Linked DNA regions of Methylocaldum szegediense. The protein of the gene in region 1 binds, or shares a complex with, the protein of each later gene. Links are inferred from orthologs where the notes say so. Each region holds a gene or a part of one and is shown on either strand. Other genes may lie near its edges.

Region 1 (3,304 bases):
GATGACAACCTCGGGATAGTCTTTCAGCACCTCGCCCAAGGCTTTGAGTTCTGCCTCGTCGTAAGCCATCCCGCTTGGGTTGGACGGGCTGTTGATGACGAACAGCCGGGTTTTCGGCGTCAATGCCGCCTTGAGTTGGGCGGGCGTGATTTTGAACTTCTGCGACTGCGGCGCGTCGATGATTACGGGGACGGCTCCCGCGAGAAGCACCATATCCGGATAAGACACCCAATACGGCGCCGGAATGATGACTTCGTCACCCGGATTCAAAAGCGCCTGAGCCAGGTTGTAAAAACTCTGCTTGCCACCGCAAGAGACCAATACTTGCTTGACGTCGTAGTCGAGGCCGTTTTCCCGCTTGAACTTCGCCACGACCGCCTTTTTGAGGCTGGGCGTGCCGCCGACCGGCGTATATTTGGTGAACCCGTCCTGAATGGCCTTGATGGCGGCCTGTTTGATATGCTCGGGGGTATCAAAATCCGGCTCGCCTGCTCCGAGGCCCACAATATCTTTGCCAGCGGCACGCATGGCGGCCGCTCTCGCCGTTACGGCCAAGGTAGGGGAGGGTTTGATCGACTGTACGCGGTCGGAAAGTTTGATGTTCATCGTGTCGAATTGAAGATTGATCAAATGGGTCAGGCTTTATGCCCCAAAAAATGATACTCGATGAAACCTTGCCCCTGCATCCCACCAAGGGGAAAAGTTTCAAACTTCACAGTCAATTCAAGCCGTCTGGCGATCAGCCGGAAGCGATCCGGCAATTGGTCGAAGGTCTTGGCGACGGCTTGTTACACCAGACTCTTTTGGGTGTCACTGGTTCCGGAAAAACCTTCACCATCGCCAATGTCATTCAAGCCGTGCAGCGTCCGACGCTGATCCTGGCGCCGAACAAGACGTTGGCGGCTCAGCTTTACGGCGAGATGAAGGAATTTTTCCCGGAAAACGCCGTTGAATACTTCGTGTCGTATTACGACTACTATCAGCCTGAGGCGTACGTCCCGGCTTCCGACACCTATATCGAGAAAGATGCCTCGCTCAACGAGCATATCGAGCAGATGCGCCTTTCGGCCACCAAGGCCCTGATCGAGCGGCGCGACACTATCATCGTGGCGACCGTCTCCTCCATCTACGGTTTGGGCGAACCCGCTTCCTATTTCAGCATGGTGCTGCATCTGGTGCGCGGAGACATGATCGATCAACGGACGATACTGCGCCGGCTCGCCGAATTGCAGTACACGCGTAACGAAACGGAGCTCCGCCGCGCTACCTATCGTGTGCGGGGCGACGTGATCGACGTGTTCCCGGCAGAATCTGAAAAAGAGGCGCTACGCATCGAATTATTCGACGACGAGATCGAACGGCTATCACTATTCGATCCTTTGACCGGCGAAATCATCGCCCGCATCGCCCGCTACACCGTTTATCCCAAGACCCATTACGTCACCCCGCGGGAAAAAATCTTGGACGCGGTGGACCAGATTAAGGCCGATCTCAAGGTCCGGCTGGAAGAGCTACGGTCCATGAATAAGCTGGTGGAAGCCCAGCGGTTGGAGCAGCGCACGCTCTTTGATCTCGAGATCATGCTGGAGGTCGGCTATTGTTCCGGCATCGAGAACTATTCCCGCTATCTGTCAGGGCGCGCCCCGGGCGAACCCCCACCCACCCTGTTCGATTATCTCCCGGCCGATGCCTTGTTGGTGATCGATGAAAGCCACGTTACCATTCCACAGCTAGGCGCCATGTACCGGGGCGACCGCTCTCGTAAGGAGACTCTAGTGGAGTATGGTTTCCGTCTGCCGTCGGCGCTGGACAACCGCCCGCTCAGATTCGAGGAGTTCGAAGCTCGTGCGCCGCAACGCATCTACATTTCGGCAACGCCGGGGCCGTACGAACTCAAGCATTCCGGAGCGGTCATCGAGCAGGTGGTACGACCGACCGGCCTGGTGGACCCTGAAGTCGAGGTTCGCCCAGCCTTGAACCAGGTGGAAGACCTCCTTTCGGAAATTCGCGAGCGCATCGCCCGCAACGAGCGGGTATTGGTCACGACGCTGACCAAGCGCATGGCGGAGGATTTGACCGAATACCTGTTCGAGCACGATATCGCGGTGCGTTACTTGCATTCCGACGTGGATACCGTGGAGCGGGTTGAGATCATTCGTGATTTGCGCCTAGGCAAGTTCGACGTACTAGTGGGTATCAATCTTCTGCGGGAAGGCTTGGACATTCCAGAAGTCTCGCTGGTTGCCATCCTCGATGCCGACAAGGAGGGGTTCCTGCGGTCGACCGTATCTTTGATTCAGACCATCGGCCGAGCCGCGCGAAATCTTCACGGCAAGGCGATTCTCTATGCGGACACGGTGACCGGTTCGATTCAACGGGCAATTGACGAAACCGAGCGCCGGCGTGCCAAGCAGATCGCCTACAACAAACGGACCGGTCTAACCCCGACAGGCATTTCGAAACGCGTGACGGACATCTTGGAAGTACCGGTTCCGGGGGCATTGCAGACGGGTACCGGCAAGAAGAAACTAGCCAAGGTGGCGGAGCAGGGGGCCGACTACCGCGCGGTGAAACCGGCCGAAGCGGCCAAGCTGATCAAACAACTCGAAGAAAGGATGTACGCCCATGCCCGCGAACTCGAATTCGAAGAAGCGGCGAGGCTGCGCGACGAAATTCGCCGGATTCAGGCGGAAGTCTTTGCCGGAACATAGGCGAAGCGATCACAATCACAGGAGATCAGCGGAACAGAAAACCCTTTTAGACAATTCGACCTGCGCTGCTATGATTGTTTCTTTTGGCAAATCGAGGATCGGTTTCCATGGTCAAGCCGAACATCTCGATCGAAGTGCACTGGACCTTGGATGGCTATCGCGTCGTGGTCTGCGAGAACGATAAAGTCGTTTTCGCCAGAACCTACGCCTTGCGTCAGGTCGCGCTGAAGGCTTGCGAACGTTTGGCGAAATCCCGGGCCGTTGCTTCCAACTCCGACGGGCAAAATAGCAGCCGCGAATGATCGTCTGTCCAAAATCTCGCGAATTTCAGCCATTGCGGACAGCACGTCCGAATTCCTCGATCGCTTGATCGGACAAGGGGTGATCGCCCATTTCGAGTAGCAGTGGTAAAGGAATGGTGACGTGATGCGCGCCTGCGATTACCGCTTGCACAACCTCGCTCGCGGACTTTAGGCTCGCCACCAGAATCGTGGTCGGCGTATTACAGGCATCGACCACCGCCCGCATTTCCGACACCAGAGCTGTTCCGTCGCCTTGAAGGCGCGTGCTGCGGTTTACATAAGCGATCGAAT
Region 2 (3,275 bases), 680 kb from region 1 along the record:
CCATAACGAAGAGGAAGGTCAGCGTCTCGGAGGCTACAAACCGGGGACCTTCACGCCGTGGATCGATATTCCTGAGGGAACGGATTTGCTGTTTTACGAGGGTTTGCACGGCGCGGTGAAAAACGAGTTCGTGGATATTCCACGATACGCGGATCTCTTGGTCGGTGTCGTTCCCATCGTCAATCTAGAATGGATACAAAAAATCCACAGGGATACCGCAGAGCGCGGCTATAAGCCCGAGGATGTCACCGATACGATCCTCCGCCGCATGTACGATTATGTGAAGGTCATCACGCCTCAATTCTCCCAAACGGACATCAATTTTCAGAGGGTGCCTCTGGTCGATACCTCAAATCCGTTCATCGCCCGCGACATTCCCTCGCCGGACGAGAGCCTCGTGATCATCCGGTTCAAAAATCCGCGCAAGTTCAACGTGGATTTCCAGAACCTTTTGGCGATGATCAAAGATTCATTTATGTCCCGCTACAACTCAATTGTCGTGCCGGGTGGCAAGATGGGACTCGCCATGGAAATCATTTTCCGCCCCATTCTGGAGCGGATGATGGAAGAGAAGAAAAGTGCCTGATCAATCGTGAGGCTCGTGTCGATACGGTCTTTTTTAAGCCGGCTGTAAATTGGCGTAGGCAAGCATTAGCCATTTAGTGCCAGCCTCGGCGAAGTTCACCTGAACCCTGGCTTGGTTGCCTTCTCCCTCATACTGAAGAATTACGCCCTCGCCGAATTTCGCGTGCCGGACGCGCTGTCCGAGTTTATAGACGCTGGCACGCTCGCTCACGCCTGATGAAACGTGCGAGGACATCATCGGCCGTCCGATGCTTCCGCGCATGCGTACCTCTTGAAGATACTCGGACGGAATTTCCCGCAGGAACCGGGAAGGGCGGGGATAGGTTTCTTTGCCGTAGAGGCGGCGGGTCTCCGCGTAGGTAAGAAAAAGCTTGCGCTTCGCACGGGTGATGCCCACATAGCAGAGGCGGCGTTCTTCTTCCAGGCGCCCGGGCTCTTCCAAGGACTGCAGGCTAGGAAACAGTCCTTCCTCGAGTCCGACAATGAATACCAGGTCGAATTCCAGCCCTTTGGCCGCGTGTAGGGTCATGAGCTGCACGCAGTCCTCGAACTCGTCGCTTTGATTCTCTCCGGCCTCCAGTGCAGCATGGGATAGAAACTGGTCGAGTTTCGACAGTTCCATGTCCAGTTGCGGTTCGTATTCGAACTGGCGTGCGGCGTTGATCAGCTCGTCCAGGTTCTCGATTCGCGCTTCGGCTTGCTCGCCTTTCTCCTTTTCATAATGGGCGCGGAGACCGGAAGCCAAAACCACATGTTGCACCTGTTCCCAAAGCGTATGTTCCGCCGTGTCCCGGGCCATGGCTTCGATCAGCTGCAGAAAGCCGGTCAGTGGCGTTCGAGCTCGGGCCGGCAACGCAGAGTCGCGGCACAAAGCTTCGGCCGCCTGCCAGAGGGAGCAGCGCTCGGCGCGGGCAACGTCGCGGATCAAGTCGATTGTCTTGGCGCCAATTCCACGTACGGGCGTATTGACGACGCGCTCGAAAGATGGATCGTCGTGGCGGTTGGCGATCAGGCGGAGATAGGCGAGCGCGTCTTTGATTTCCGCACGTTCGAAGAAGCGAAGTCCGCCGTAGACCCGGTACGGTATCCCCATGGCCAGAAATTTTTCTTCGAACTGTCGGGACTGTGCGTTGGAACGGTAAAGAATAGCGGCGTCTCGACGGGCATTGCCCTCCTGAGCCCACTGTTTGATCCGCTCGGCGACGAAATAAGCCTCGTCCTGTTCGTTGAAAGCGGCGTATACGGAGATCGGCTCCCCGATGCCGCCCTCGGTCCATAAGGTCTTTCCGAGTCTACCCTCGTTGTTTGCGATCAGAGCGTTCGCCGCGTTCAAGATGTTGCTGGTGGAACGGTAATTCTGTTCTAGCCGGATGAGCCGGTGGCTAGGATAGTCTTTCTGAAAGCGGTGGAGATTTTCCACTTTGGCTCCGCGCCAACTGTAGATGGACTGATCGTCGTCGCCCACGACGAACAAGTTTTCGCGTTCCTGGGTCAAGAGTCGCAGCCATGCATACTGAATCCGGTTGGTGTCCTGGAATTCATCTACCAGTACGTGGTGAAAGCGGCGCTGATAATGCTCCAGCACCTCCGGCGTGTCGCGGAGAAATTCGTGGGCGCGCAGCAGCAATTCGGCAAAATCCACTAGCCCGGATCGTTCGCAGGTTTCCTCGTAGGCGAGATAGATGCGTTGCATCTGCTTTTGGTATGGATCGTACGATTCCGGGAGATGGCGGGCCCTGCGGCCTTCTTCTTTGTGCGCATTGATGAACCATTGCACTTGACGGGGCGGCCAGCGCGCTTCGTCCAGATCAAGGCTCTTGAGCACGCGGCGAATGAGCCGATGCTGATCGTCGGAATCAAGGATCTGAAAAGCGTCGGGTAGTCCTGCTTCCTTGGCATGACGCCGCAATAGGCGGTGTGCGAGACCGTGAAAGGTGCCGACCCATAGGCCCTGGGCGGAGATATTCAGAAGCTGTTCAATGCGACCTCGCATTTCGCTCGCGGCTTTGTTGGTAAAGGTAACCGCCAAAATTCCGTGCGGTGAAATACCCTCCATTTGCATGAGCCAGGCAATGCGGTGTACAAGCACGCGGGTTTTGCCGCTTCCGGCGCCGGCCAATACCAAGAGAGCTGGGGTAGGTGACGTGACCGCCTCCCGCTGCGCAGGATTTAGAGGACCGATGATAGGGGTAATGTCCATGATGCTATTCTAATCGGCTTGCGTGAACGATATGAAGCTTGCACAATCGCAATCTCTTTCTGAGAGAGGAGGTTAGCGATGAGTTTCGATATAAAAAAAATGACTAAACGCGAGCTTAATGTTGGGCTCAAGGATCAAAAAATTCGCTACGGCGTCGGCGCCGCACTGGCGCTGCTTTCGGTATTTCTGGCCAACATCCCGCTGTTGATTATCGGCGGTCTTTTACTGGGATCTGCCCATCTCCGTTGGTGCCCAGTTTATTCCGGGCTTGGCCGGAGTACAGTGGAACCAGGAGAAGAGCAATCCGGTTCCACCGGGCCTCAGACCAATCATTAGATCGCATTTCTTGGAACGGATTCTGTCGGTTTCAATCCAACATGGCGCAGGGAGGCGCCGAGTACCCGTCGCCTCAAACTTTTTATCTGTCAAGCTAACCCCTTTTTCGGCTTTGCCGCTGTCCTCTCCAGAGCCTCCTTCGTCGCAAAGAATA

What was found.
Region 2: the proteins of uvrB (region 1) and uvrD are in contact, whole or in part, in a crystal structure (PDB 7EGT), measured with the Thermus thermophilus proteins. The link is inferred for Methylocaldum szegediense from one-to-one orthologs. Residues at the interface, in WP_096411307.1 of Thermus thermophilus: Glu23, Leu25, Arg26, Asp27, Gly28, Glu29, Arg30, Phe31, Arg55, Glu326, Asp327, Phe328, Glu379, Ser382, Gln383, His398, Gly400, Arg401; in WP_096412145.1 of Thermus thermophilus: His654, Arg656, Phe657, Gln666, Asp668, Glu669, Lys680, Arg681, Leu682, Ser683, Lys685, Tyr686, Ala687.

Annotation. Positions count from the first base shown.
Region 1 is NZ_OX458333.1:3,414,703-3,418,006, forward strand. What follows is about bases 197-3,177. They hold uvrB (excinuclease ABC subunit UvrB), read left to right. Parts: upstream 197-644; coding sequence 645-2,711; downstream 2,712-3,177. Other genes in these bases: QEN43_RS14665 (pyridoxal phosphate-dependent aminotransferase), read right to left, coding at 197-606; QEN43_RS14675 (hypothetical protein), read left to right, coding at 2,819-3,013; QEN43_RS14680 (transaldolase family protein), read right to left, coding at 3,039-3,177. Also shown: more of QEN43_RS14665, read right to left, coding at 1-196; more of QEN43_RS14680, read right to left, coding at 3,178-3,304. UniProt on the Escherichia coli protein: The UvrABC repair system catalyzes the recognition and processing of DNA lesions. A damage recognition complex composed of 2 UvrA and 2 UvrB subunits scans DNA for abnormalities.
Region 2 is NZ_OX458333.1:4,096,551-4,099,825, forward strand. The notes cover bases 203-3,154. They hold uvrD (DNA helicase II), read right to left. Parts: upstream 2,786-3,154; coding sequence 620-2,785; downstream 203-619. Other genes in these bases: QEN43_RS17785 (phosphoribulokinase), read left to right, coding at 203-586; QEN43_RS17795 (YgaP family membrane protein), read left to right, coding at 2,864-3,121. In the rest of the region: more of QEN43_RS17785, read left to right, coding at 1-202. UniProt on the Escherichia coli protein: A helicase with DNA-dependent ATPase activity. Unwinds DNA duplexes with 3'-5' polarity. Translocates on single-stranded DNA with 3'-5' polarity. Initiates unwinding more efficiently from a nicked substrate than double-stranded DNA.